DNA from 3 places in the Pseudomonas sp. NPDC088444 genome. Region 2 is predicted to be linked to each of the others. Evidence: riboswitches for the same ligand, from Rfam matches in the RefSeq annotation. Region 2 holds a riboswitch; each other region holds the start of a gene.
What was found. Region 2 has a riboswitch for cobalamin ahead of ACI2KB_RS22495 (ABC transporter substrate-binding protein). Riboswitches for the same ligand answer to the same signal wherever they lie in the genome.

Region 1: another riboswitch for cobalamin. It lies ahead of cobO (cob(I)yrinic acid a,c-diamide adenosyltransferase); the one in region 2 lies ahead of ACI2KB_RS22495 (ABC transporter substrate-binding protein).
Region 3: another riboswitch for cobalamin. It lies ahead of cobW (cobalamin biosynthesis protein CobW); the one in region 2 lies ahead of ACI2KB_RS22495 (ABC transporter substrate-binding protein).

The regions. Positions count from the first base shown of each region.
Region 1 is NZ_JBJDNK010000013.1:106,471-116,421, forward strand. Features, by position in the region: gene purM (phosphoribosylformylglycinamidine cyclo-ligase) at 1-867, opposite strand, end outside; gene ACI2KB_RS23845 (DUF2066 domain-containing protein) at 1,183-2,244, shown strand; gene ACI2KB_RS23850 (AI-2E family transporter) at 2,289-3,362, shown strand; gene hda (DnaA regulatory inactivator Hda) at 3,666-4,370, shown strand; gene ACI2KB_RS23860 (NAD-dependent deacylase) at 4,373-5,152, shown strand; gene ACI2KB_RS23865 (C40 family peptidase) at 5,219-5,908, shown strand; gene ACI2KB_RS23870 (C40 family peptidase) at 6,004-6,543, shown strand; cobalamin riboswitch at 6,636-6,830, shown strand; gene cobO (cob(I)yrinic acid a,c-diamide adenosyltransferase) at 6,936-7,547, shown strand; gene ACI2KB_RS23880 (cobyrinate a,c-diamide synthase) at 7,557-8,855, shown strand; gene bluB (5,6-dimethylbenzimidazole synthase) at 8,953-9,603, shown strand; gene cbiB (adenosylcobinamide-phosphate synthase CbiB) at 9,600-9,951, shown strand, end outside.
Region 2 is NZ_JBJDNK010000012.1:1,438-11,388, reverse strand. Features, by position in the region: gene ACI2KB_RS22510 (ATP-binding protein) at 1-195, shown strand, start outside; gene ACI2KB_RS22505 (ABC transporter ATP-binding protein) at 404-1,186, opposite strand; gene ACI2KB_RS22500 (FecCD family ABC transporter permease) at 1,183-2,223, opposite strand; gene ACI2KB_RS22495 (ABC transporter substrate-binding protein) at 2,220-3,236, opposite strand; cobalamin riboswitch at 3,362-3,558, opposite strand; gene ACI2KB_RS22490 (aspartate/glutamate racemase family protein) at 3,728-4,450, opposite strand; gene ACI2KB_RS22485 (NCS1 family nucleobase:cation symporter-1) at 4,474-5,982, opposite strand; gene ACI2KB_RS22480 (aldo/keto reductase) at 6,135-7,130, opposite strand; gene ACI2KB_RS22475 (ATP-dependent Clp protease proteolytic subunit) at 7,303-7,860, shown strand; gene ACI2KB_RS22470 (hypothetical protein) at 7,888-8,031, shown strand; gene ACI2KB_RS22465 (general stress protein) at 8,104-8,304, opposite strand; gene ACI2KB_RS22460 (endonuclease/exonuclease/phosphatase family protein) at 8,546-9,304, opposite strand; gene ACI2KB_RS22455 (MFS transporter) at 9,440-9,951, opposite strand, start outside.
Region 3 is NZ_JBJDNK010000012.1:141,432-151,382, reverse strand. Features, by position in the region: gene ercA (alcohol dehydrogenase-like regulatory protein ErcA) at 1-1,147, shown strand, start outside; gene ACI2KB_RS23110 (NahK/ErcS family hybrid sensor histidine kinase/response regulator) at 1,131-2,819, shown strand; gene moaA (GTP 3',8-cyclase MoaA) at 2,898-3,896, opposite strand; gene ACI2KB_RS23100 (formate/nitrite transporter family protein) at 3,973-4,800, opposite strand; partial or broken gene ACI2KB_RS23095 (ATP-binding protein) at 5,269-6,561, shown strand; gene ACI2KB_RS23090 (response regulator) at 6,556-6,966, shown strand; cobalamin riboswitch at 7,018-7,239, shown strand; gene cobW (cobalamin biosynthesis protein CobW) at 7,360-8,424, shown strand; gene cobN (cobaltochelatase subunit CobN) at 8,428-9,951, shown strand, end outside.

The sequences.
Region 1 (9,951 bases), on a different contig from region 2:
GTTGCCTTTCTCTTGCAGCCAGTCGAATACGGCCGGGCGGGTCCAGCTCGCCACGTCGATCACGGCCTGAGCGCCTTCCGGCAGTACGCGCGGGATGTTGTCCAGCAGACCGCCGCCGGTGATGTGGGCCATGGCCTTCACCGCGCCGGTTTCCTTGATCAGCTTGAGCAGCGGCTTGACGTAGATGCGGGTCGGCGCCATCAGCAGGTCGGTCAGAGGCTTGCCGTCCAGCTGGATGTTTTCGATGTCGGCACCGGCCACTTCGATGATCTTGCGGATCAGCGAGTAACCGTTGGAGTGTGGACCGGACGATGGCAGGGCGATCAGGGCGTCACCGGTCGCGACTTTCGAGCCGTCGATGATCTCGGCCTTTTCAACGACGCCGACGCAGAAACCGGCCAGGTCGTAGTCTTCGCCTTCGTACATGCCAGGCATTTCAGCGGTTTCGCCGCCGACCAGCGAGCAGCCCGCCAGTTCGCAGCCTGCGCCGATGCCGGTCACGACCTGAGCGGCGGTGTCGACGTTCAGTTTGCCGGTGGCGTAGTAGTCCAGGAAGAACAGCGGCTCGGCGCCACAGACAACCAGGTCGTTCACGCACATGGCCACCAGGTCGATGCCGATGCTGTCGTGCTTGTTCAGGTTCAGTGCCAGGCGCAGCTTGGTGCCCACGCCGTCGGTGCCGGAAACCAGAACCGGTTGTTTGTAGCCTGCCGGAATTTCGCACAGTGCGCCGAACCCGCCCAGGCCGCCCATCACTTCCGGGCGCTTGGTGCGCTTGGCAACGCCCTTGATGCGTTCGACCAATGCTTCACCGGCGTCGATGTCTACACCGGCGTCTTTGTAGCTCAGGGAGGGTTGCTTGCTCATTATCCAGGCCTATAGGGGGGAATTCGGAGTAACGACCGGGAAGCGGACGGCTCGTGGCTGTGTCATCGCCGGTCTGCGAAGGCGCGCGATTTTATCAGGGTTGGGCTCAAGCGGCCATCCTTGGGCCGACGGGCAGGGCCATGATGAAGAAAAAATAACGCGTCTGTTCAGGCTTCAGCCGTTCGTCGGTCACTGTAAAAGGTGTAAGTTCCTCTTCAGTGTGAGCGATTCGGGCAGCGCTGCGGTCTGAGTCGAGCCAGTCATTTTTTCATGCAGCTATTTATAAGCTGCGTTTTTCGTTTTCTGGGAATTTTTATGCGCCTGAAAAACTGCCTGTTGGTGGGTTGTCTGTCCCTCATGAGCCTCCCGGCGCTGGCCGAGACGGTGAACAATCTGTATCAGGTGCGTGAGCCGGTGAGCGGTCAGACCCCTGACGAGAAAACCCGCGCCACTCAGGCGGCGCTGGAAACGCTGGTCATGCGCCTGACCGGCGATCCAAAGGCCGCCCAAGGGCCGGGCCTGGCCGACGTGCGCAAGGATCCGCAACAGATCATCAGTCAATTCGGCTACGACGCCGGTCCGCCCGAATCTCTGCAAGTGGATTTCGACCCGGCCAGCACCGAACGCGCCTTGCGTCAGGCGGGGCTGTCGCTCTGGGGTTCCAACCGCCCGGTGATCATGGCCTGGTGGCTGAACGACGCTACCGATGGCGCCAATCTGGTGGGCGATGGGCAGGCGACGGCTGAGCCTCTGCGTCGCGCCGCTCAGCACCGTGGCTTGCCGTTGCGTCTGCCGTTGGCTGACTTGGGCGAGCAGGGCATCGGCACCGCCAAGACGCTGGATGGCAGTGATGTCACGCCATTGAAGCAGGCCTCCGAGCGCTATGGCTCCGATGCGATTCTGGCTGTCCACGCCCAACAGAATGGCGAGCAGTGGCAGGGCAAATGGCACCTGTGGCTGGGCGACAAAATGGAGCAGGGCAGTGCGTCCGGCGCCAGTTCCGCCGACCTGGCCGACGCGGTGTTGCTGGCCGTGAGTCAGCATCTGGCTCCACGCTTTGTGGTCAAGCCGGGGGCGTCGTCGAGCATGGCGCTGGAAGTACAGGGCATGACGCTGGAACGTTATGCGCAACTGGAGCGTTTGCTGGAGCCGTTTGGCGGTCGTCTGAAATCGGCGGATGCCGACAAAGTCGTGTTCGATGTCAGCGGCAGCCCGGATCAACTGCGTTCGCAATTGTCGCTGGCCAAGTTGCAGGAAGTGCCTGCGGGTGAAGTCGCCAGTGCGCCGGTCGATGCCGGGCAAGTGCCGGTTGCCGGAACTGCGCCGGTCCCTGCTCCCGCTCCAGCCGCTGCGCAGACACTGCACTTTCGCTGGTGATAACGCTCAGAGGGATATCGCATGAATGGATTTAAGGGGCAGTAATGACTGATACGCGTCGTTGGTTCTGGGCAGGTGGGGTTCTCCTGCTGTGCCTGTTTGTCTGGTTGCTGCACGCCATTCTCACGCCATTTCTGGTGGCGTTGTTGCTGGCGTACATGGGCGATCCGCTGGCCGATCGGCTGGAAAAGCTCAAAATGTCCCGCACGTGGGCGGTTGTGACCGTGTTTTTGCTGTTCACCCTGATCTTCATGGGCCTGTTGCTGGTGCTGGTGCCGATGCTGGCCAAGCAGCTTTACCGGTTGTATGAGCTGGCGCCGCAGATGCTCGACTGGTTGCAGCACACCGCATTGCCGTGGGTTCAGGCGAAGTTGGGGTTGGCTGACGGCTTCTGGAAGTTCGACAAGGTCAAGGCGGCCATTTCCGAGCATATGGGCCAGACCGGCGATATCGTCGGGATCGTGCTGGCCCAGGCCACCACATCGACGCTGGCGTTGATCGGCTGGCTGACCAATCTGGTGCTGATCCCGGTGGTCTGCTTCTACCTGCTGCGGGATTGGGACGTGATGATGGCCAAGGTCCGCAGCCTGTTGCCGCGTCATCGCGAGAAGAAGATTGTTGCGCTGGCCGATGAGTGTCACGAAGTGCTCGGCGCGTTCATTCGCGGGCAGTTGCTGGTGATGGTCGCGCTGGGCGTGATTTACGCAGCGGGCCTGATGCTGGTCGGTCTGGAGCTGGGGCTGTTGATCGGCGTGATCGCGGGGCTGGCGGCCATCGTGCCTTATATGGGCTTTGTGATCGGTATTGGTTCGGCGATTCTGGCGGGCTTCTTCCAGTTTGGCGGTGATCTGTACCCGATGCTCGGCATCGTTGCGGTGTTCATGGTCGGTCAGGCGCTGGAAGGCATGGTGCTGACGCCGTTGCTGGTGGGCGATCGCATCGGTCTGCACCCGGTGGCGGTGATCTTCGCCATTCTGGCGGGCGGTGAGCTGTTCGGCTTCACCGGCATCCTTTTGGCGTTGCCGGTGGCAGCGGTGATCATGGTCCTGGTGCGCCATGTGCACGATCTGTACAAGGATTCGGATATCTACGGCGGGGCGGAAGATCCGGACTTGTGATCCGTAGTCTGGTTGATGAGTGACCTGTGGGAGCGAATTCATTCGCGATTCGGACTTGCAGACGAAGAATCTCTATCGTTTGTACCGGCCAATCGCGAATGAATTCGCTCCCACGGGGTTGCGTTCGTCCAGCGTTGTCGTGTCTTGCCATGCTCCATATTCCAAGGTCTGGCTCCCGGCTAGACGCAACCCTTTGATTTTGCAGGCTGTCTGGCGGATTGTGCGGCTCGCTTGGCGGGTATAAACTTTGCACACTTTACACAGAGGCCCCTTGGCGGTTCATCATTGAACCGTTCAGCCAGCATGAAACCCGTTCAGCTGCCCCTGAGTGTGCGTCTGCGTGACGACGCCACCTTCATCAATTACTACCCCGGCGCCAATGCTGCGGCACTTGGCTATGTCGAGCGCCTGTGCGAAGCCGACGCCGGGTGGACGGAAAGCCTCATCTACCTCTGGGGCAAGAATGGGGTAGGGCGCACGCATCTTCTGCAGGCTGCCTGCCTGCGCTTCAAGCAATTGGGCGAACCCGCCGTTTACCTGCCCATGGCCGAGCTGCTTGAAGAGGGTGTCGAGCTGTTCGACCACCTTGAGCAATACGAACTGGTCTGCCTCGATGATTTACAGGTCGTGGCGGGCAAGCCTGAGTGGGAAGAGGCACTGTTCCACCTGTTCAATCGCCTGCGTGACAGCGGGCGTCGCCTGTTGATTGCCGCGTCCTGCTCGCCCCGTGAGCTGCCGGTCAAGCTGGCGGATCTCAAATCCCGACTGACCATGGCGCTGGTGTTCCAGATGCGCCTGTTGTCCGATGAAGAAAAACTGCGCGCCTTGCAATTGCGTGCTTCCCGTCGGGGTTTGCACCTGACGGACGAGGTCGGGCATTTCATCCTGACCCGTGGCAAGCGCAGCATGAGCGCATTGTTCGATCTGCTCGAACAGCTTGATCAGGCCTCATTGCAGGCCCAGCGCAAGCTGACGATCCCCTTCCTTAAAGAGACGCTTGGCTGGTGAGCCTGGCAGCGGTCGATCCGGCAGTGATCCTGCAGACGGCCGCAGCCTTGCGCCGCGCTCAACGCATTCTGATCATTACCGGCGCCGGGCTTTCGGCGGATTCGGGCTTGCCGACCTATCGCGGCGTGGGCGGCCTGTATAACGGCCAGACTGACGATGGGTTGCCCATCGAGATGGCATTGTCCGGTCCGATGTTGCGTCGCGATCCTGCTCTGTGCTGGAAGTACATTGCCCAATTAGGCAGCGCTTGCCTCGGCGGGCAGCCCAATGCGGCGCATTATGCGATCGCGCAGTTGCAGCGATACAAGCCGGAATGTTGGGTGCTGACGCAAAATGTCGACGGCTATCATCGTGCGGCGGGCAGTCCGCCGGAGCGTCTCATCGAGATTCATGGGCAGATGGCGCCGCTCTACTGTCAGTCTTGCAGCGCGCAAGACCCACATCTGAGCGCTCACCTGCTACGGCCGCTTCCACCGTTGTGCGCGCAGTGCCATGGCGTACTGAGACCGCCGGTCGTCTTGTTCGAGGAAATGTTGCCTGAGCTGGCATTGAATATGCTGTGTGAAGAGATGGCGAAAGGCTTTGATGCTGTGCTCAGCATTGGAACCACCGCCAGCTTCCCGTATATTCACGAGCCGATGCTGCGCACGCGGGTCACGGGAGGCTTTACTGCCGAGATCAATCCGTCGCCGACCGATCACTCCAGGCATATGGACGCATTTATGAAATGCCGAGCCTTAGATGTCATGGAGTCACTGGTAAGTCACATTTGTGTCGATTGAATTTGCAAATGATGACGATAGAGGGCATAGTCTCGGCTTCTTTACACATTAGCCACGGTCGTGCCCATGCTAAATCGCTTCGCACCCCTCGTGCCTCTCGCACTCGTTACCCTGCTGTTCGGCTGTGCGGCCCAGATGCCAGCGTCGCAACAACAGGCGCAGAATCCACAGTTCAAGGACTCTGCCACTGCACAATCCGCTAACCGTGCCGGTTATTCGACTTCCGTTCTGGACGACGAAATCGCCACCGAAGACGAACTTTCCCAGTTCGCTGACAACAAGCCTTACCAGTTGCCAGTGCTGGCTGACAGCATTCTGGAACGTGGCAAGTCGTTGATCGGCACTCGCTATCGTTTCGGCGGCACCTCCACCACGTCCGGTTTCGATTGCAGTGGCTTCATCGGCTACCTGTTCCGTGAAGAAGCGGGCATGAGCCTGCCGCGTTCTTCTCGCGAGATGATCAATATCGATGCCCCGCTGGTCAAGCGTAATGATCTCAAGCCGGGCGATCTGCTGTTCTTCAGCACGGCGGGCCGTGGTCGTGTGAGTCACGCCGGCATCTATTTGGGTGATGACCAGTTCATCCATTCCAGCAGCCGTCGCAGTGGTGGCGTGCGCGTCGACAGTCTCGATGACGCTTACTGGGCCCGTACCTTCATCGAAGCCAAGCGCGCGTTGGCCATGGCACCTTCCAAGGTCCCGGAAACGACGACTGCTATGACCTCGACTACACTCAAGCGCCAACATCGTAAGTAACCGTTTTTACCGGGGGTGCAACCGGGGAAACCCCGATTGCACCCAGCCCCGGCTCCCGGCAGAGTAAGCCGCATCCTAAAAAGGTTGTTGTGTTTATGTCGTACACGGTTCGCCTGGCTGTTGCTTCACTGGCTGCATTGCTGGCCGCTTGTTCCAGCAATCCTCCGCCATCCCCGCCCAAGGTCGTTTCCAGGCCTGTCATTTCCGCTCCCCCTCAATTTTCTTCGCCTGTCGCCGATGACGTGCTGTTGCGTGCCATCGGGCTGGTGGGTACGCCTTATCGGTGGGGTGGCAACACGCCGGATTCCGGATTCGATTGCAGTGGCCTGATTGGCTACGTTTACCGCGATGCTGCAGGCATCACGCTGCCGCGCTCGACCCGCGAAATGATCACCTTGCGCGGTCCGGACATCGACCGCAGCCAGTTGCAGACTGGTGATCTGGTGTTCTTCGCCACGGGTGGCGGTTCGAATGTCAGCCATGCCGGGATCTACGTCGGCGAAGGACGTTTCGTTCATGCGCCTGCCACCGGTGGCACGGTCAAGTTGGACAGCCTCGATAAACCGTATTGGCAGAAAGCCTGGTTGAACGCCAAGCGAGTGATTCAGCCTTCCAATCTGGCGCGCAGTAACTGACTTCTTAAGAGCGTTTTGTCTGTTTGCTGTTTCCCGGCCAGCAGCCAATGACCCACGTCTCTTAGATTGACGCTCGCCAGTCAACCCTCTAACCTTCGCCGATTGTTTCAGGTGCCCGCAAAGGGTGAAACAGGGAAGCCGGTGCGAACGCGTTGCGATCCATCCCGGCACTGCCTCCGCAACGGTAAATGAGCCAAGGCCCGCACGATGCCACTGTGTTCGATGAACATGGGAAGGCGCGCGGCTTTTCATGAGTCCGGAGACCGGCCTGATCCATCCAACAGCATCACGGAGGGCGATGCTCTGCGCAGGCTCGACGTGTTTCGATGCCTGCTGTCAGTCCTTGTCTGCGCCCTCCGTTTGCCACACCTGCCCTCAAGCGGAGAGCTGAGATGAGCGAATCCCTCGAACGTGACGAACGCCACCTGGCGCGCATGCAGCGCAAAAAGGCGGTGATGGACGAACGCATTGCCAGCGCCCCCAATGAGTGCGGCCTGGTACTCGTACTGACCGGTAACGGTAAAGGCAAAAGCAGCTCGGCATTTGGCATGCTGGCGCGGGCCATGGGCCATGGCATGCAGTGCGGCGTGGTGCAATTCATCAAAGGCCGCAACGCCACGGGCGAAGAGCTGTTCTTCCGCCGTTTCCCCGAGCAAGTGCGTTACCACGTCATGGGCGAAGGCTTTACCTGGGAAACTCAGGACCGCCAGCGCGACATCGCCGCCGCGCAGGCCGCCTGGGCGGTGACTCAGGAACTGCTGCGTGATTCTTCGATTGGCCTGGTGATCCTCGACGAACTGAACATCGCCCTCAAGCACGGCTACCTTGATCTGGACCAGGTGCTCAGCGACTTGCAAGGCCGTCCACCGATGCAGCATGTGGTCATTACCGGGCGTGGCGCCAAACAGGAATTGATCGACCTGTCCGACACCGTCTCCGAGATCGGTGTGGTCAAGCACGCGTTTCAGGCCGGTATCAAGGCGCAGAAGGGCATCGAGCTGTGAGCTGCACCTATGAATGAAGCCGCTCGCCAATGCCCCGCCGTCCTGATCGCCGCACCTGCGTCGGGTCAGGGCAAGACCACTGTCACCGCCGCCCTCGCACGTTTGCATCGCAATCAGGGGCGTAACGTGCGCGTGTTCAAATGCGGGCCGGATTTTCTCGACCCGATGATTCTCGAACGCGCCAGTGGCAACCCGGTGTACCAACTGGACATGTGGATGGTCGGCGAGGCGGAAAGTCGTCGTTTGCTGTGGGAAGCGGCGGCTGAAGCCGATCTGATTTTGATCGAAGGTGTGATGGGCCTGTTCGATGGCACGCCATCCAGTGCCGATCTGGCCCGGCGTTTCGGTGTGCCGGTGCTGGGGGTGATTGATGGCACGGCCATGGCGCAAACCTTCGGCGCTCTGGCGCTGGGTCTTGCACGTTATCAGCCGGATTTGCCGTTCGCAGGCGTGCTGGCCAACCGAGTGGGCACGGTGCGTCATGCGCAATTACTCGAAGGCAGCCTGACCGAAGGGTTGCGCTGGTACGGGGCGCTCTCGCGGGAGACCGGCATCGAATTGCCGAGCCGTCATCTGGGACTGGTACAAGCCAGTGAGTTGAACGATCTGGACGCGCGTCTCGATGCTGCCGCTGAAGCGTTGGCCAGTACCTGCGATTCTGCGCTGCCTCCCGCTGTGACGTTCGAAGCGCCCGACATCGTGGCAGCCGAACCTTTGTTGGCGGGCGTGCGCATTGCCGTCGCCCGCGACGAGGCCTTTGCGTTCACCTACGGCGCCAGCCTCGATCTGCTGCGTGCAATGGGCGCTGAATTGCTGTTTTTCTCCCCGATCCGCGATAGCGCGTTGCCGCAAGCCGATAGCCTCTACCTGCCCGGTGGCTACCCCGAGTTGCATCATCTGGCTTTGGGGCAGAACCATTCGATGGTCCAGGCCATTCGTACTCACCACGCGGCGGGCAAGCCGCTGCTGGCCGAGTGCGGCGGCATGCTCTATCTGTTGAACGCCTTGACGGATGTAGACGGTCGGCGCGCCGAACTGGTGGGTTTGCTCGACGGTGAGGCCGTCATGCAAAAGCGCCTCGCTGCATTGGCGTTGCAGTCAGTGGCGTTGCCGGAAGGCACGTTGCGCGGGCACACCTATCATCATTCGCTGACCAGCACCGGCCTGACCCCGATCGCCCGTGGCATCAGCCCCAATGGCGGGCGTGGCGCCGAAGCGGTGTATCGCGACGGGCGAATGACTGCTTCGTACGTGCATTTCTACTTCCCGTCAAACCCACAGGCGATGGCGGCGCTGTTTTTGCCATGAATAGCCTTTCACCCGCCGCTCCTGGAATCATGGCTCACTTCCGTTGTTGGAACACATTCCCTTGTGGGAGCGCAAGAAGTGACTCCGCAGGTGCGCTATGACTGACCACGCCTTCAGCGACGAGGAGCGCGCCGCCGTTTACCGGGCCATTGCCGAACGCCGGGACATGCGGCACTTCAGCGGTGGTTCGGTTGCCCCGGAGCTTCTTGCACGCTTGCTGGAAGCGGCCCACCACGCGCCGAGTGTCGGCCTGATGCAGCCTTGGCGGTTCATTCGCATCAGCGATCGCTCGGTGCGCGAGCAGATTCAGGCGCAGGTCGAAGAAGAGCGCATCCGCACCGCCGAAGCGCTGGGCGAGCGCTCCGATGATTTCATGAAGCTGAAGGTCGAAGGCATCAATGACTGTGCTGAGGTGCTGGTCGCGGCGTTGATGGACGATCGCGAAAAACACATTTTTGGCCGTCGCACCTTGCCGGAAATGGACATGGCCTCGCTGTCCTGCGCGATCCAGAACCTGTGGCTCGCCGCCCGCGCCGAAGGGCTGGGCATGGGCTGGGTGTCGCTGTTCGATCCTCAGGCGCTGGCCGATTTGCTGAAGATGCCAAGCGGTTCAAAACCCTTGGCGATCCTGTGCCTGGGACCGGTCAAGGAATTCTACCCAGCGCCGATGCTGGTATTGGAAGGCTGGGCGCAGGCGCGTCCGCTGCAAGAGTTGGTCTTTGATAACACATGGGGAGTGAAGTCATGAGCGTGGCGTTATTGAGCGTCGCCGGGGTTGCGCTGGATGCGCTGCTGGGTGAGCCAAAACAAAACCACCCGCTGGTCGCGTTTGGCCGGTGTGCCGAGCGCATCGAACAGCGCTTCAACTCGGGCGGTCGCGGTTGGCGCAGCCATGGCGTCACCGCTTGGTTCATCGCGGTTATTCCTCTGACGTTGTTGGCCACTTTCCTCAGTTGGTTGCCGTATGTTGGCTGGCTGGTGGAGGTGCTCGCCCTGTATTGCGCCCTGGGTTTGCGCAGTCTGGGCGAGCACGTCGAACCGGTGGCGCAGGCGTTGCGCGGGGATAACATCGAAGAAGCGCGCCGTCGCGTGGGGT
Region 2 (9,951 bases):
GACACCGGGCCGGGTGTCGATCCGGAGCATCTGGACAAGGTGTTCAACGCCTTCTTTACCACCAAGGACAAAGGCATGGGCATGGGGCTGGCGATCTGTCGAACCATCATCCACGCCCATGGCGGCAGGCTCTACGCAATGCCTGCGCGGTATGGCGGCGCGACGTTCGTATTTACCTTGCCAGCGGTGGTCTAGCGTAACCGCGCTCGTGCTGTCGCTCTTTAAACGCAATGGCCCAGACACCGCCGACCGCGACTTGCGTGCTCACGGAGCGGCGCCAGAGAGAAGGGACTCTGGCGTCAGTCAGAGCCAAGCGAGGAGCGAAGCGGTTTCACCCATTCGCCAAGATGTATGGACCGGGGACATGGGTAACGGGTGTGCGGGGATGGGGGATTTGCCTTTGCTATCGCAAGCGCAGGATCCGCGCGCCATCGAATGGATCGGTCAGCCAGTGTCCGTGAACGCCAAAGGTGCTGTGCAAGCGCTCCGGCGTCAGCACCTCGAAGGGCGATCCCAACGCCACCAGCCGTCCATGCTCCATCACCGCCAGACGGTCACAGGCCAGCGCCTGATTCAGATCGTGCAGCGCAATCACGGTGGTCACCGGTAATTGATGCACCAGCTTGAGAATCGACAGTTGCTGCTGAATGTCCAGATGATTGGTCGGCTCGTCCAGCAACAGAATCTGCGGTCGCTGCGCCAGTGCCCGGGCGATGTGCGCGCGCTGGCGTTCGCCACCGGACAGCGTATGCCAAGCCCGATGACGCAGGGAATGCAGACTGACGTCGGCCATTGCCTGATCGACAATGCGCGTGTCTTCCTCGCTCCACGGCGCCAACGCCGACAGCCAAGGCGTGCGCCCCAACTCCACGGCTTGCAGCAGGCTGATGGCATCGTCCGTTTCGGCCTGCTGTTCGACCACCGCCAGACGCTGCGCGATGTCGCGTCGACGCAGGGACGTCAGACGTTGGCCAGACAATGACACCTCGCCCGCCGACGGCATCACAATCCCGGCGAGCAGCCGGATCAGGGTCGACTTGCCCGAACCGTTGGGGCCGACAATCCCCAGGTTTTCCCCCGGACGAATCGCCAGACTGACGTCCCGCAGCAGTACCGCGCCCTTGACGCTGTAACTCAGATTGACCCCTGCGAGTGCGCTGCAGGCTTGTTCCACGCAAGCATTCATCGACTGCGGTTCCCCCGGATCAGAATCAGCGCGAACACCGGCGCCCCCACCAACGCGGTAATGACCCCGATGGGCAAGACCTGACCCTTGATGAGGACGCGCGAAACGACGTCCGCCGCGATCAGAAACAGCGCGCCGCTCAAGGCACTCAATGGCAGCAGTCGCGAGTGGCGCACCCCGGCCATCATGCGCACGGCGTGGGGGATCACCAGCCCGACGAAACCGATCGAACCGACGATGGAGACCATCACTGCCGTGACCAATGCAGTGGTGGCGATCAATACGATTTGCACCTGACGTACGGGGATCCCCAGTGACGCCGCCGAGTCGGTGCCAAAGGTGAAGGCATCCAGCGAGCGTCGATACCACAGGCATACACCCAGCCCCAGCAGCACCACTGGCACCGCCAGGACCACGGAGTTCCAGCGCACGCCACTCAGATTACCCAGCAGCCAGAACAGAATGCCCCGGGCCTGTTCGGCGTTGGCCGATTTGGTGATCAGAAACGAGGTCAGGGCGTTGAACAGCTGCGACCCGGCGATACCCGCGAGAATGATCTGGCCCGTTGCATGGGGACCGCTCCTGGTGCGGGACGAGCGGGCGAGCAGGGCGACCATGGCGAACGCAGCGACAGCACCCACGAACGCGCCGGTGGACAGGGAAATGGCCCCGGCACCCAGGCCGACGATGGCCACCAGCACGGCGCCGGTCGATGCCCCTGCCGAAATTCCCAGCAAGTACGGATCGGCCAGGGCATTGCGCAGCAGCGATTGCAGCACCACACCCGAAATCGCCAGTCCGGCGCCACAGGCCGCCGCGACGATGGCACGGGTCAAGCGGTAGTTCCAGACGATGCCCTCGTCGATCGGGTCCACCGGGAAACCTGCAGCCCACAGCTTGTTGGCCAGCACCTGAGCGATGGCCGACAGACTGATGGACGTTTCGCCAATGGCCACGCCTGCGACAATCGCCACCAGCAGCAACGCACTGACCCATACCCCGTGGCCCAGCCATCGGGCGACGCTCAAGGTGTTCATGGCGTCTCAGTGGCCTTGGCCAGTTGCTCGATGCCGTCGAACAGGCGAATACCGGATTCCATGGCACTGGCGTCCATGATCACGATGCGGTTGTTCTTCACCGCGTCCATGTTGCGGGTCACCGGATCGGATTTGAGAAAGGCCAGTTTCTTCTCGTGATCGTCCGCCGGGAATCGGCGGCGATCCATGCGTGCAATCACCAGAATCGTCGGGTTGGCCTTGGCGATGGTTTCCCAGCCCACGGTGGGCCATTCCTCGTCAGAGGTGATGATATTGCGCATGCCCAGGGTGTCGAGCATGAAGTTGGGAATGCCTTTGCGCCCGGCCACATAAGGGTCGGTGTTGATGTCGGGGCTTGAGAACCAGAACACCGCCGAGACGTTGCGGGCGTCATGCTGCTTTGCCTGATCGATGGCGTGGGCCAGGCGAGCCTTATAGCCGTCGATCAACTGCTGGCCGCGATCCTGCACGTCGAAGATCTCTGCCTGTTGCGCGATGCTCTTGTACAGCGTGTCGATGCGAAACGCCTCGGTGCGCGTGCCGTCGGCGCCGACCAGGTTGTTCTTGCCCTCGCAGTCCGAGGGCAGGATGTAGGTGGGAATCTTCAAGTCCTGAAACTGCTGGCGCGTGCCGACCGCGCCTTGGGGGCCGACCATCCATTCGAATTGCACGGGCACGAAGTCCGGGCGTTTGCCGATCACCGATTCGAAGCTGGGCGTATTGTCGGCCAGGCGCTCGATGGTGGCATTCTCAGCCTTGAACTGTGGCAGGGTCTCGTTGAACCACAATGAGGTGCCCACCACCTGCTGGCTCAGGCCCAGCGCATATAGCATCTCGGTGGCCGCCTGGCCAATGGTCACGGTTTTTTGCGGGGCGTGGGTGAACGTCAGCGGCACGCCACAGTTGTCGACGGTCAGGGGATAGTGGGTCGGCGCCGCGATGGCGGTGGACACGAAGGCTGCGCTGGACAGCGTCAGACCGGTGAACAATGAGGCAAGGCGGCGCAGCGACATCGAGGGCTTCTCCAATGAACCTGATGACCGGCGCAGGCAGTGGAAAGTACATCCCGAATCGCTGGCAGACGAGCGAAAGCGGCGCGAGGCGCACTCGGGAGTCCTCCCCCGGACACCCCGCCGGTGAATGATTGACGCTTGCCGGCAGGTCTCCTGACTGGCGCATCGTCGTCCTGCTTCGGCCTTCCCGGGGTGACCCAGTGGCAAACGGGAAGCAGGGCTCAGCGCCTACAGTTGCGGGGACAGTTCCGTTTCGGCCCGGTGGACGGGCCTTCGGATTCCCTATTAATTCCGTGTGGAAACCGGCGGCGGGGATAGTAAACGATTGGCGCAAGATCGCACATCGCTATGTCGCCGCCGGGTGCTCATTGCCCGCCGCATGACCTGTAGCAGTCCGGCTTGCCGGCGGCGACGATTTCAAGGACGCCACCGCCGGCAAGCCGGACTGCTACAGACCGAGCGTGGCTACGCGTGATCAGGGGCAGCGTGGGTCAGAGCTTGAACGGCCAACCCACCACCTTTTTAGAGCGCGGGGTCGCGTATGTGCGCACTTTGGAGGTCTTCAACCCCAGGCGCACCAGCGATTCGGCCAGCGCCACCGCCGCGGTCACGCCATCGACCACCGGCACCCCGGCGCGATCACGAATCAACTGGTCCAACCCCGCCATGCCGCCGCAGCCCAGGCAAATCACTTCGGCCTTGTCGTGCTTGACCGCCTCGACGGCCTGACCGGCAATCGCCTCCAGCGCGCGGTCCGGCATTTCCTCCAGTTCCAGCACGCTCATGCCGCTGGCCCGCACCGATGCACAACGCTCGTACACGCCCGCCAGCTTCAGCCGGTCTTCAATCAATGGCACGGCGCGGTCCAGCGTCGTCACCACCGAATATTTGTGGCCGAGCAACATCGCCAGGCTGGCTGCCGCTTCGGTGATGTCCACCACCGGCACGTCCAGCAACTCTTGCAAACCTTCGCGGCCATGCTCGCCGTAACCGGCCTGAATCACCGCGTCATAGGGCTGATCGTAGGACAGCACCCGGTCCATCACGGCAATCGCCGCCAGATAGCTTTCGAAGTTGCCTTCCACCGACTCGGCACCGAAACGCGGGGTCAGGCCGACGATTTCAGTGCCAGGCGACGCGACACTGCGCGCCTGCTCGGCGATGGTCTGGGTCATCGATTGGGTGGTGTTGACGTTGACGATCAAAATTCGCATGGGTGACGGTCTCTCGCTTGCGATCAATGCTGAACGGTGTTGACGGCAATGGCCTCGCCACTGACGTCTTTGAAGGTTTGGCGGCGGTCGGCCAGCAGCAGGTGCAAGGCGGCACCGATGGCTGCACCCATCAGCCAGGAAAACGGCGATACCGACTCGAAGGCCGGTGCCAGGGCCGTGACCGTGGAAATCATCGCCGCCGGAATGAACGCGCCGACGGCCCGCGGGTTCACACCACGCCAGTAGTGATAGGCGCCTTCAGGGTCTTCGCTGTACAACTGCGGCACGTTGACCCGGCCCTTGCGCAGCAGCCAGTAGTCAGCGGTGATCACGCCATACAGCGGGCCGAGCAGGGCACCCAGGCCTGACAGAAAATACACGATCACCACCGGGCTGTTGTAGAGGTTCCACGGCAGGATCAGGACCGCGACGGTGGCGCTGAGCATCCCGGCACGGCGGAAGGTCAGGTAGCGCGGCGCCACGCTGCTGAGTACGAAGGCTGGGGCGACGAAGTTGGCCATGATGTTCACCGCCACCGTGACGATCAGAAAGGCCAGGCAACCCAGCACCAGAAAGAAGGTATTGGGGATGGTTTTGATGATATCGGTCGGGCTTTCGATGACCTGGCCGTTGATCGAGAACTGCGCGCCGCAGATGACCACGGTGATGAAGGCGAACAGCAGCACGTTGACCGGCAGGCCCCAGAAATTGCCCTTGCGGATGGTCTTTTTACACGGCGCCGAGCGAGAAAAATCACAGAAATTGAGAATCAACGTGCCGTAGATCGCCAGCCACAACGCGCTGCCCGCGAAGATGCTGCGCCACATGGACGCGCCCTCCAGCGGCGACTTTATCGACCAGGCAATCTGTCCATGGGACTGAATGAACATCCATGCGGCAAGGCTGGCCACGGTCCCCAGAATCACAGGACCCGCAAACGCTTCATAGCGGCGGACCATCTCCATGCCATAGGCCAGAATCATGAACTGCACCAGCCAGATGGCGACGAAACACAACCAGCCCAAGGTCGACAGGCCCAGCCATGAATCATGGTCGTAATTGTCCAGCGCCGGTTCCAGTGCGGTGAGCAACACCCGCAGGACGACTGAGGCCAGGTAAGTTTGAATGCCGAACCAGGCGATGGCGATCACCGCGCGAATCAACGCCGGAATCTGCGCGCCGAAAATCCCGAAGCTGACCCGGCTGATCACCGGAAATGGCACCCCGGTCTTCTGGCCCATGTCGCCGGTCAGGTTCATGCACAGATACACCAGCGCGGCGCCGATGGCCAAGGACAACATGATCTGCCAACCGCCGAGGCCCAAGGCATAGAGGCCGATGGCGAAGGAGTAGTTGGCGAGATTGTGTACATCATTGGTCCATAAGGCGAAGATACTGTATCCACCCCAAGTGCGGCCTTCGCGCCTGCTTGGCGCCAGGTCATCGTTGTACAGACGGGGGCTGAGTGCGGGATATTCAGCGGTGGAGGCACGGACAGCGAGGTCTGGATCGAGGGTGTTGTCAACTGGCATGTTCAACAATCTCCGGCGCTATTTGTATTTGTTTTTGTATACAGTGCAGCGGCAAGACTATCGGAAATGACAGTTGAGTCAATGTTTGGGTGACAGATGAAGCCCAGACCAAGCCACGCTCGCCCTCCGGGCAGAAACCGGGCCGAGGCAGGTCAAGCTTTTACGGGCACCGGTGCCTGCGCCGCAATGAACCCCTGATCACGCATGGCCTGCCAGAAGCCAACCGGTACCGATGCATTGAGCGCTGCAACGTCTTCGGCAATTCGCGACGGACGGCTGGCCCCTGGTATCACCGCCGCCACCAACGGGTTGGCCAGCACGAATTGCAATGCAGCGGCCTTGATGTCGACCTGATACTGCCGGGCGATTTCCTGAATGTGTGCGACCTTGTCCAGCATCGCCTGGGGCGCTTCCTGATATTCGAAGTGCTTGCCGCCCACCAACACCCCCGAGCTGTACGGCCCACCGACGACGAATTCAGCATCGTGCTCACGGGCTTTGTTGAACAAACGCTGCAACGGCTGATCGTGATCGAGCAATGAATAGCGCCCGGCCAAGAGAAAGCCGTCGGGTTGTGCTTCACTCAAATCCAGCGTCAATTCGCAAGGCTCGACACGGTTGACGCCCAGGCCCCAGGCCTTGATCACGCCTTCTTCGCGCAAACGAGTGAGGGTGCGAAATGCACCTTTGCGCGCGACGTTGAAATGTTCGATCCACTCGTCACCGTGAGCGTCCTGCGCGATGTCATGAACGAATACGAGGTCCAGCCGATCGGTGTTCAGGCGCTCAAGGCTGGCCGCGATGGAACGTAGCGTTGCATCGGCGGAATAGTCGGTGAGGATCTTGTTCTTCAGGCCATCGGTGAACGGGCCGCTGCGGGGTTGGGAGTCCAGTTCATCGGAGACCAGCCGTCCGATCTTGGTGCTGAGGGTGTACTGGTCCCGTGGTACATGAGCCAACGCCTTGCCCAGTCGTTGCTCGGACAGGCCTGAGCCATACAGCGGCGCGGTGTCGAAGTAGCGAATGCCCTGATTCCAAGCCGATTGCACGGTAGCGATGGCTTCCTCTTCGCTGATGTCGCGGAACATGTTGCCCAGTGGCGCGGCGCCGAAGCCGAGGCGGCCAATGATCTTGTCGTGCAGACTCATGAAAGTGTCCTGTCTGGCGTCATGGAAAACCGGCAATGGAGCTGTCCGGCATGGGGTAGAGATCGTTCAGTGAAGCAGGAGTTCGACTCAACCTGGGCGATGCAACTTTTCCCGAACGCGTGGCTTCCAATTTTTCAGAGCGCTTCAATCAACCGGAAAGGGAGGGAAGTCGATGAGCGAGCACATCGTCCATTTCCACTGTGGGGTCGATCAGACCAGTACCGAGCACTTTCGCGACCGCTGCCTGGAGGCCATCGGCAAGGGCGCGACGGGTCTTTTGCTCAACCTGTCGACGGCTGGGGGCAGCACGGCGTTGGGCTTTACCCTCTACAATTTTCTCAAGTCGTTGCACGTGCCGATTCGCGCGCTGAACAGCGGCAACATCGAGTCCATGGGCATCGTCATGTACCTGGCGGCCCAGGAGCGAATCGTCTGTCCGCATTCGCGATTCCTGATTCACCCGATGAGCTGGTACTTCAACCAGAGTTCGGTGGATCACTCACGCATCCGCGAATACCTGCGCAGCCTGGACAACGACCTGCAACGCTACGTGAACATTTACCTGAGTGAAACCGAGGGGGCGTCGCAGCCGCTGGACATCGGCCGCTGCCTGTCATCGGAAGAAAAAGTGATTCGCGCCGAAGACTCGATTGCCTGTGGCATCGCCCACCGTGTCGAGCAATTGAGGTTCGACGAACACGCCGTCCACTGGACGGTCAGCGGCAGCTGAATCTGCCCACTGTATAAGGAACCTGCCATGCACAGCCCACTGCACACCCCACCGCAGCCGTTGGACGACGAAGACGTGGAAGTGGACGTCGACAACGATCCCGGCAACGAAGACCCCGGTTCTCAGTTCGACCGCGATGCTACGGTGCCGCTGATCGATCCGGACGAGTGAACGGGTTCATTTCTTGACGATAAAAAAGAGCGAGAGCTTGCGCCCTCGCTCATTGCACTGATCAGCCATTGATCAGGATTTACGCCCTGCGCCGCCTTGTGGCATCGAGCCTCCTTTTTTGTTGGCGTCTGCGCGGTTGGCGTCGGTTGCTTTCTGCCGGTCGTTGGCGACGTTGCTGCCACCCGAAGCCTGGCCGCCTTTTTTGCCTGCGTCGCTGGCTTTCTGGCGATCGTTGGCGAAATTGCCAGGGTTCGATTTTCCGGTATTAGCCATGATTACTTACCTCTTGTTATGAGAAAAGCGAGTCATGTGGCTCGCCCTTAATCGGATGGATCAAGCGGCGCTTGGTTTAAACAATCCGGGCATTACCGGACAGACGGAGATAGTAGCAAAGCGCCTTTCGGCGTACGCAGATTCCTTTTCTGCAATTTGGCCTGCCGCTGGCAACGGTGCCCAGGATACTACCGTCAGCGAGCGGTGCTGCAACGGTGTACGTGTTTAACAAAGCGCGCCTTTACATATGCACTTCAACTGCCAACGGCAAATGGTCCGACAGGTGCGTCCAGGGCCGAGTCCCAAGAATCTTCGGGTTGTGACTGGTGGCATTGCGCAGATAAACCCGGTCCAGACGCAACAGCGGAAACCGCGCCGGGTAGGTCTTGGCCAGCCGTCCGTGACTACGTTCGAACGCTTCATGCAAATAGGTGCAGCGCGCCAGACGTTTGTTGCCCTGTAACTGCCAGTCGTTGAAGTCTCCCGCGATCACCACTGGCGCCCGTTCAGGCAACGAGTCGAGCAAGGCGCAAAGCAAGTCCAACTGCAACTGACGGTGGCTTTCCAGCAAGCTCAGATGGACACAAATCGCATGCACCTCATCGTGGCCGGGTACTTGCAGGACGCAATGCAGCAGCCCACGGCGTTCGGGGCCGGTGATGGAGACGTCAAGATTGCGGTATTGCAAGATCGGGTACTTGGACAGCAGGGCATTGCCATGGTGGCCATCCGGGTACACCGCGTTGCGCCCATAGGCAAAATCGCTCCACATGCTGTCGGCGAGAAATTCGTATTGAGAGGTCACTGGCCAGTTGTGGTAACGCTCGGCATGACGGTCGTGGCCGCCCAGCACTTCTTGCAAGAACACCAGATCCGCCCCCGTACTGCGCACGGCTTCACGCAGTTCCGGCAGAATGAAACGCCGGTTCAGCGCCGTGAACCCCTTGTGGGTGTTGACCGTGAGTACACGCAGCCGGTGGACATCGCGAGCCCCGGCCATGTCCGAGGGGGGAAAGCTTGCGCCAGCGGATTCGGAAGTCACGCGCTCGCTCCTGTTGCGAGGGAATGTGCTAGTTCCGACCGGTCTGCCTGACCGCAGTTCAGCTTTTTCTGCTCGCCGCTGACTAGCGTCGGCTCAGACCCGGGTGTCGACAGCCGGACGGCGTGACAGCAGCAACGTCAGGCCCAGGGCGAGGACGGACAGCAGCGCGGCGAAGAAGAAAATCCAGCCGTAGCCCATGCCCAGCGCAATGGCGCCCATCAAGGGGCCTGCGATGGCCAGCGCCAGATCGAAGAACACCGCATAAGCCCCAAGCCCCGCGCCACGGCTACTGTTGGGGACCTGTTTGATCGCTTCGACGCCGATGGCCGGGTACACCAGCGACAGACCGAAACCGGTCAGGCCCGCGCCGATCAAGGCCACGGTCGTGTTCGGCGACAGCCACAGCATGATCAGGCCGACGGTTTCCACCGACATGCAGGTGATGGCCGAGCGGAAACCGCCAAAGCGGGTGATCGCGCTGATAAAGAACAGCCGCGCCACGATGAAGCAGACGCCAAACACCGTCAGGCACCACGCTGCGCCTTCCCAGCCGCGGTTGACGTAATACAGGGTGATGAAGGTGGTCAGGGTGCCGTAGCCGATCG
Region 3 (9,951 bases), 140 kb from region 2:
CCTGCTGCGAAAATTCGTCTCCCCGGAAATTATCTTCGGTGCCGGAAGCCGTCACAGCGTGGGCAACTACGCGCGCACGTTCGGCGCGCGTAAAGTCATGGTGGTCAGCGACCCCGGCGTGATCGAGGCCGGTTGGGTAGCCGATGTCGAAGCCAGTCTGCAAGAGCAAGGTCTCGATTACTTCCTGTACAGCGCGGTCTCGCCCAACCCTCGCGTCGAGGAAGTCATGCGTGGTGCTGACCTCTATCGCGAGCACGGCTGTGACGTGATCGTGGCCGTCGGCGGCGGCAGCCCCATGGACTGTGGCAAGGCCATCGGCATTGCCGTGGCCCATGGGCGCAGCATTCTTGAGTTCGAAGGCGTGGACACCATTCGTGTGCCCAGCCCGCCGCTGATCCTGATCCCGACCACCGCAGGCACCTCGGCGGATGTTTCGCAGTTCGTGATCATTTCCGATCAACAGGAACGCATGAAGTTTTCCATCGTCAGCAAGGCGGTGGTGCCCGATGTCGCGCTGATCGACCCCGAAACCACCCTGAGCATGGACCCGTTCCTGTCGGCCTGCACCGGCATCGACGCGCTGGTTCACGCCATCGAGGCGTTCGTCTCCACCGGTCATGGCCCGCTGACCGACCCCCACGCACTGGAAGCCATGCGCCTGATCAACGGCAATCTGGTGCAGATGATCGCCAATCCGGCCGACATCGCCCTGCGTGAGAAAATCATGCTCGGCAGCATGCAGGCGGGGCTGGCGTTCTCCAACGCAATTCTCGGGGCTGTGCATGCCATGTCCCACAGCCTCGGCGGTTTTCTCGACTTGCCCCACGGCCTGTGTAACGCGGTGTTGGTCGAGCACGTAGTGGCCTTCAACTACAGCTCGGCACCGGACCGTTTCAAAGTGATTGCTGAAACCCTGGGCATCGATTGCCGCGGCTTGAATCATGCGGCGATCAGCAAGCGGTTGGTGGAACACCTGATCGCGCTCAAGCATCAGATCGGTTTCCACCAAACCCTGGGCCTGCATGGGGTCCGTAGCAGTGACATTCCGTTTCTGTCCCAGCATGCGATGGGCGATCCGTGCATCCTGACCAATCCCCGTGCCTCCAGCCAGCGTGACGTGGAAGTGGTGTATGGCGAAGCCCTCTGATCCCCGCCAGGGTGCGCTCACGGCCCTGCTCGGGCTGGGCAACCACTCGACGCGCAAGAGCCACTACCCGGAATTGACCCTGCGTCTGGCGGAGCTGGAAAACGAGCGCAATCGCTATAAATGGTTGTTCGAACACGCGGTGCACGGCATTTTTCAGGCCCGCTTGCATGAGGGGGTACGGGCGGCCAACCCGGCTCTGGCGCGCATGCTCGGTTACGGCGACCCACACGATGTACTGCTGGCCCTCAATGATCTGGCCAGCACGTTGTTTGTCGGCGGGCAGGCCGAAATGGACGTGATCGCCGAGGTGCTCAAGCGCGAACACAGCGTGCAAGGCTACGAAACCCGCCTGCGACGCAAGGACGGCAGTTACGTCGATGTGCTGATGAACCTGTTGCTCAAGCCTGATGAAGACGGGGTGTACGAAGGCTTTGTGGCCGACATCACGGAACGCAAGCTGGCGCAACAGCGGTTGCAGGAACTCAACGATCAACTGGAAATGCGAGTCGCGGAGCGCACCGATGAACTGCTGGAAGCCAATCTCAATCTGCGTGATGCCCGTGACGCCGCAGAGGCCGCCAACCACAGCAAGGACAAATACCTCGCCGCCGCCAGCCACGACTTGTTGCAACCCCTGAATGCCGCGCGTTTGCTGATTTCGACGTTGCGCGAGCGCCACTTGCCGGATGCCGAGCGGGTGTTGGTTGAACGTACTCATCAGGCACTTGAGGGCGCGGAAGACCTGCTGACCGATCTGCTGGATATCGCCAAGCTCGACCGCGCCTCGATTCAGCCGGACATCAACCTGTATCGGCTGGACGAGGTGATGGCGCCGCTGGTTTCAGAGTTTCAGCCGGTGGCCGCCGCCGCAGGCCTCACGTTACGCGCGCACATGGGTGAGTTCGCGATTCGCACCGACCTCCGCCTGCTGACCCGAATACTGCGCAATTTCCTCAGCAATGCGTGTCGCTATACCGAGCGTGGCAGCATCCTGCTGGGTGCGCGCAGGCGTGGGGAGCGGTTGCAGATTGAAGTCTGGGACACGGGGCGCGGTATTGCTGCCGACCGATTGGAATCGATTTTTCTGGAGTTCAACCAGTTGGACGTCGGGCGGGCCGCGGATCGAAAAGGGGTGGGCCTGGGGCTGGCCATCGTCGAGCGCATCGGGCGTATTCTGGGGGGGCGCGTGCAGGTGCGCTCGCAGCCGGGCCGCGGCTCGGTGTTTGCCTTCGACGTGCCGCTGTCCGAAGAAAAACCGATGCCGGTCAATGTGGTCGTGCAGCACCAGCCGAGTATCGGCAACCCGCTGCCGGGGCGTCGCTTGCTGGTGCTGGACAACGAAATCAGCATTCTCGACAGCATGGCCGGGTTGCTGGGGCAGTGGGGGTGTGAAGTGCTGACCGCCACTGATGAAGTCTCTTGCCTGGAGGTACTGCGAGGGCGCGCGCCGGAGTTGATCCTGTTCGACTTCCACCTCGACCATGGCGTGTTGGGCTGCGACGTCGTGGCCAACCTTCGCGAACACTTTGCTGTCGAGATCCCTTGCGTGATGATCACCGCCGACCGCACCGACCTCTGTAGGCGCGCGCTGCAAGCGCTCAATGCGCCGCTGCTGAACAAACCGGTGAAACCGGGGAAGTTGAGGGCGGTGGTGAGTCAGTTGTTGGGGTAGTTGTTGACTTTGGATTCTGAGCGCAGCCACGCTCCTACGGGCTACGCCCAGAATCAGAAGCAGGCAGGTGACGCGGGCTCACCCCCCCGTCATATTCATGAACCGCACCACTTGCACATCGTCGCTGATCTCAAAGTTGTGCTGGTAGGGCTTCAGCTTCATCGCTTCGATGAGGGCGTTTTCCAGTTTTTCCGGTTGGCCGGGGTTGGCGCGCAGCACGGCTTTGAGGTCGGCGGAATGCTCGTTGCCCAGGCACAGCAACAAACGCCCTTCAACGGTGACCCGAACCCGGTTGCAGGTGGCGCAGAAGTTGTGGCTGTGAGGCGAGATGAAGCCGACGCGAATGTCGGGTGCTTCCGCCAGCCGCCAGTAGCGCGACGGACCTTGGGTCGACTCGGCGGAGTTGACCAGGGTGTAACGCTCGGCAATGCGCTCGCGCACCTGTTCACTGGAGAAAAACGACTCGGCGCGGCTGTGTTCACTGATAATGCCTAACGGCATTTCTTCGATGAACGTGATGTCCAGGCCACGATCGATGGCGAAGGCCACCAGGTCATTGATCTCGTGATCGTTGCGGCCCTGCATCACCACGCAGTTGAGTTTGGTGTGGGTGAATCCGGCCGCGTTTGCCGCGTCGATTCCGGCGATGACCTTGTTCAAATCCCCTGTACGGGTCAGCTCCTTGAAACGGGCGGGGTCGAGGCTGTCGAGGCTGATGTTCAGGCGCTTGAGTCCTGCCTCGAACAAAGGGGCGGCGAGTTTTTCCAGTTGCGAACCGTTGGTGGTCATGCACAGTTCGCGCAGACCGGGCAGGGCGGCGATGTTTTTGCACAACCCGACGATCCCGGCGCGCACCAGCGGCTCGCCACCGGTCAGACGAATCTTTTTCGTGCCCAACGCCACGAAGCGCTCGGCGATTTGCTGGATTTCTTCGAGGGAGAGAATCTGTTGGCGTGGCAGGAACGTCATGTCCTCGGCCATGCAGTACACGCAGCGAAAGTCGCAGCGATCAGTCACTGACATCCGAACGTAATCGACTTTGCGTGAATACCCGTCAATCAGGACCCGGTTCGACATGTGTGTTCTCGGCAGCGTGTTGCGTGGCAGAGGCTCATGGCGTGCTTCACGAAGGGCGAAGCTCGCCGCTGAATCGTTAAATCTTCTGGCTGACCGGTTGTTCGGCAGAAGCAGCGTTTTCACCGGTCAGTGAGGCCTGTGCGGCCTTCGAATAAGACACGTAATACGCCAGACCGACGAAAATTGCACCCCCCACCGCGTTGCCCAGGAACACGGCGCAGAAGTTCTCGATGAAGTCGCCCCAGCTCAACGCGTCGGCAAATATCGCCGCAGGAATCACGAACATGTTGGCCACCACGTGCTGGAAGCCGATGGCCACGAATGCCATGATCGGGAACCACATGCCGATGATCTTGCCGGTCACGTCCTTGCTGGCGAACGACAGCCAGACCGCCAGGCACACCAGCCAGTTGCAGCCGATGCCGGAGATGAATGCCTGACCAAAATCGGCGCTGGCCTTGGCTTTGGCGATGGCCACGGTCTTGGCCAGATAGGCGCCTTCGGTGAGGCCCAGCACGTGGCCAAAGAAGTAGGCGATGAACAGCGCGCCCATCAGGTTGGCAAAGGTCACCAGTGCCCAGTTGCGGGCGACAGCACCCAGCGTGATGCGCCCGGCGAACAACGCAGTGGGCAGGCTCATCATGTTGCCGGTGAGCAATTCACCGCCCGCCAGGATGGTCAGGATCAGACCAATCGGGAACACGGCCGCGCCCAGCAGGTTGCCGAACGAGGCCCACGAACCTGGAATCATGGTGCTGACGTGGATGTCCAGCAGAAAACCCAATGCGATAAAGGCACCGGCCAGGAAACCCAGCACCAGGATCGAGGCGATCGGCAAGTGCGATTTCTTGACCCCGGCTTCGATGGTGATCTCGGCGATCTGTTGGGGCGTATTGATGGACATGTTTTCAAACTCGCACGCAATGGCCGACAACACGACACGAGGTCGCATGTCAGGCAACGATTAATGATGGGGTCAAGCGTCCGGTCTTGATGCGCGAACGTGCCAGCGGGCACGGCGCCAATCCATTTGAGGGTGTTGGTGTGCGACTTCAGGTCGCATCGCAGAAACGTCGAAAAAGACGTACTCAGTTGATGAGCAAGCTACCGATCCGATGCTAGAGCGTCCAATCGCTTGTTCCGATGAATTCATCGATGCGCTCTATCGAAAGGGGCGCGCTGTTTTTTCCGCGACCGATGGCGCCTGTCGAATCAATCACTGAGTGGCCGACGGATCGACCCCGAACTTCTCCGGTTTGCCAGCACTGGCGGCGAATGGGCATGATGCGATCCGGTACGGAACCCGCTGCTCGAATATTGATCGGATATCCCGTACCGCCGCCCGCCAGACTTCCCCGATCAGCGTGAACCCATGACCCATCGCCCCGCGCCGCTACCGCTTGACGAAGCCCGACGTATCCAGGCACTGGAGAGTCTGCATATTCTGGACAGCCTTCCGGAGCGGGCTTTCGACGACATCGTTGCGCTGGCGTCGACGATTTGCGCCACGCCCATCGCGCTCGTCTCGCTGATCGACCGAGAGCGCCAGTGGTTCAAGGCGTGCGTTGGCCTGCCAGTGCGCGAAACCCACCGCGACCAAGCGTTCTGTGCCCACGCGATTCTTGAGCCCGACCAATTGCTGATCGTCGAGGACGCCACTCAGGATGAACGCTTCACCCACAATCCGTTGGTGCTGGGCGAGCCGTTCATACGGTTCTATGCCGGGGCGCCCATCGTGACGGATCAAGGGTTCGTGTTGGGCACCGTGTGCGTCATCGACAGGATGCCCCGCACACTGGACGCTCGGCAGGTGTCTGCGTTGAAAGCCCTGGCCCGGCAAACCTCGGCGCTGATGCAGTTGCGTGAGTTCAGCCTTTTGAAAGACGAGCAGACCCGCAGCTTGAGTCGCAAGGTTATCGACGCGCTGGGCGATGACCAGCACGTCCATGCCGGACTGCGTCAAAGCCAGCGGATTTCGTCCATCGGTCAGCTCACCAGCGGCATCGCCCATGATTTCAACAATCTGCTGCAGGCGATCAGTGCCAGCCTGCAATTCGTCGAACGCAAGGCGGAAAAACCCGCGGATGTCCGCCGCTGGGCCTCGGTGGGCCTTCAGGCGGTGAGCAAGGGCGCTTCGCTGATCGCACAACTGCTGGCATTCACGCGGGAGGACTCATCGGCGTTAAGGTTGCTGGATGTCAGCGCTCAACTGCGCAACCTCGAAGAGCTGTTCGGCCGTGTCCTGAGTCCGGACGTCAGCCTTCGCTTCGCACTGGAGCCTGCGCCGGCGCTGGTTTTGTGCGATGCCACGCAACTGGAGGCCGCAGTGCTCAATCTGCTGGTCAACGCGCGAGATGCGATGAGCGGTGCGGGCAGCATTCGTGTGGCGACTTCGCTGGTGGCCCTGACCGAGCATGAGTCGTTGGCCGATGGGCTGTACCTGCAATTGACGGTCGAAGATGACGGGCCAGGCATTCCGGAAGCCATCGCCCGGCAGGTCTTCGAACCTTTCTTCACAACCAAACAGGCGGGGAAGGGCACCGGGCTGGGGTTGTCGCAGGTGTCAGCCTTTGCCGCGCAGGCGGGTGGCACCGTTTCCCTCCATTGCGGTATGGCCGGTGGCACCACCGTGACCCTGCTGCTGAGGGTTCGCGATGGCGTGAATGAGTCAATCGTGCAGACGTCCGGGCAAGCCAGCGCCGAAATCCCGGCCAGCCGTGCGAACGTGCTGTTGGTCGACGATGACGCTTCTTTGCGCGAGGTCATGACCCATCTGTTGGTCGACGCAGGTTATTCAGTGGCGTCGGTGTCCAGTGGCTTTGAGGCGATCGAATCCATTCGCCAGCGCGCGCCGGATATCGTGGTCAGCGATTGCGCGATGGGAGATTTCAGCGGGGTGGCGTTGTCTCGGGTGTTGCGGGAAATCAGGCCCGGTCTGCCCATTTTGCTGCTCACCGGCCATGCGGACCTGGAATCGGTGCGCGCTGAATGCCAAGCGGACGCCGTGGTGCTGCACAAGCCCGTGAGTCTGCAATGCCTGGTCGAAGGGATTGAAGCGTTATTGCACTAGCGGTGCGCCGGGTTCGCTCCGCTTGCGCATTGACCTTCGTCAAGCCACTGCGTAGCCTTGCGCACTTGAGGTTCGCCGATCCGCTCTGTCAAGGCGTCGGCGCTAAGAAGGGAATGTGGTACAAGCCACAGCTGCCCCCGCAACTGTAAACGGTCATGTTCATTGCACAGCCACTGCGCGAGCGGGAAGGCGCGATGAATGCGTGATCACTGGCAACCGCCAGCCGATTCGCCACCGTGAGCCAGGAGACCTGCCTCGAACGGACGTCACGTCCACGTATTCTCATTACAACCGGGCGGGGTGATCCGGTGGCGAATCGAACGGCTTGCCTGTCGACTGCGACGGCCTTGCAGTTCTCGTCCTGTTTGCCCGCCGCTGCGCCTGAGGGCAACCATGAAATCACTGGCCAAACTTCCCGTCACCATCGTCACCGGCTTTCTCGGCTCGGGCAAGACCACGCTGCTGCGCCACATGCTCGACAACGCCGAAGGGCGTCGCATCGCGGTGATCGTCAACGAGTTCGGCGAGTTGGGCATCGACGGCGAAATCCTCAAGCAATGCACCATCGGTTGCACCGAGGAAGAGGCCACCGGTCGCGTGTACGAGTTGGCCAACGGTTGCCTGTGCTGCACCGTTCAGGAAGAGTTCTTCCCGGTGATGCAGGAACTGGTCGCCCGTCGCGGCGATCTGGATCACATCCTCATCGAAACCTCCGGTCTGGCCCTGCCAAAGCCGCTGGTTCAAGCCTTCCAGTGGCCGGAAATCCGCAACGCCTGCACCGTCGACGCGGTGATCACGGTGGTCGACAGCCCGGCCGTCGTGGCCGGTACATTCGCAGCTTTCCCGGATCAAGTGGACGCCCAGCGCAAGCTCGACCCAAACCTGGACCACGAGTCGCCATTGCATGAGCTGTTCGCCGACCAACTGGCCAGCGCCGACCTGGTCATCCTCAACAAAGCCGACATGCTGGACGCCGATGCACTGGCTGCTGTGCGTGCCGAGGTCGCGGAAGAACTGCCACCTGCGGTGAAAGTCATCGAGGCCAGCAAAGGGCAGTTGCCGTTGAGCGTATTGCTGGGCCTGGGTGCAGAGTCCGAAGTGCACATCGATGGTCGCAAGACTCATCACGACCATCACGATGGCGATGACCACGACGATCACGATCATGACGCCTTCGATTCGATTTCCATCTCCCTGCCGCAAGCCGACGAAGCCTTGTTGCTTGATGCGCTGACTCAGGCGGTGGTGCAGCACGGCATTTTGCGGGTCAAAGGCTTCGTGGCGATTCCGGGCAAGCCAATGCGCCTGTTGGTGCAAGGCGTCGGCACGCGCTTCGACAAGCACTTCGACCGCGCCTGGAAGGCCGACGAGGCCCGCGAAAGCCGTCTGGTGCTGATCGGCCAGGACCTGGACGCCGCCGTGCTCGAAGCCCAACTGCGCGAAGCCATTCAGGGTTAACCCATGCATTTGCTGCGCACCCAGCCCGGTGGCTTCGTCCCCGACGACAGCATCGCGGACCTCGGTCAGACCCCTGCCGATCTGGTTATTTTGTGCAGCGGTGACTCCCATCTGGCGCTGCTCGCGGAGACCGCGCAGCAGTTGCCGGACGATTACCCCAGTCTGCGCCTGGCCAACCCCATGCAGGTGCAGAACCACGCTTCGGTCGATTTGTACGTCGACGAGGTGCTGCGTCATGCCAAGATCATTCTGATTTCGCTGCACGGCGGGATCGGTTATTGGCGCTACGGCGTGGAGCGCCTGGTGGAACTGGCCGCGCGTGGCATCAAGCTGATTCTGGTGCCCGGTGATGACCGTCCGGACCCTGAACTCAGCGACCTGAGCACCGAACCTGCGCAAGACCGCGAGCGCCTCTGGCATTACCTTCGCCAAGGCGGCAAGCACAACGCCTTGCAGCTTTTCAATTGTCTGGCCAGTCGGTGGCTAGGGCGCGAGTACCCCTGGGGCGAGCCGCAGGCGTTGCCCCGCGTGGCGATCTATCACCCGCGCAAGGGCAATGCATCGCTCAGCGACTGGCAGGTTGAATGGCACGCCAGTCAACCCGTGGCCGCTGTGCTCTTCTATCGCTCGCACTTGCAGGCGGCCAACACCGCGTTCATCGACGTGTTCTGCGAACGACTGATGGCCCAAGGGCTGAATCCGTTACCCATCGCTGTCGCCAGCCTCAAAGAGCCTGCCTGTCTCGATGCCGTGCAGGACTGGATGGATGAGGTCGACTGCGAAATCATCCTGAACACCACCGGTTTTGCCCAGTCGACGCCCGAGGCACCGCATTTACGACCGTTTCGTCGAAATATCCCGGTGATCCAGGCGATCTGTGCCCAGGACAACGAACCGGGCTGGCAGGCCAGCGAACAAGGATTGGGCGCGCGCGACCTGGCGATGCACATCGCGCTGCCCGAGCTGGACGGGCGCATCATCAGTCGGCCGATCAGCTTCAAGGACCTGGCTTGGCGCAGCGAGCGCAGCCAGTCCGACGTGGTGTGCTACCGCGCCCAGCCCGAGCGCATGGATTTCGTCGCCGAGTTGGCGCGGCGCTGGGTGCTGCTGGCGCGCACGGCCAATGCCGACAAGCGTGTGGCGCTGATTCTGGCCAACTACCCGACCCGTGATGGCCGCATCGGCAATGGCGTAGGGCTCGACACCCCGGCGGCGGCCCTGAACATTCTCAGGTCGTTGCAGGATGAGGGCTACCCCGTCGAGGGGCTGCCGGAAAGCGGCACGGCGTTGATTCACGGCTTGCTCGGCGGTGTCACCAATGATCCCGACAGCCTCGATCAACGCCCGTGCCACCAAAGCCTGGCGATGGACGAGTACCTCGCGGCGTTTGACGCGTTGCCAGAAGCCAATCGCAATGCGGTGATCGAGCGCTGGGGTTTGCCGCATAACGATCCAATGTGCCGCAATGGCCGGATGATGATCGCCGGGCTGCGCTTTGGCCTGACCTTCGTCGGCATTCAACCGGCG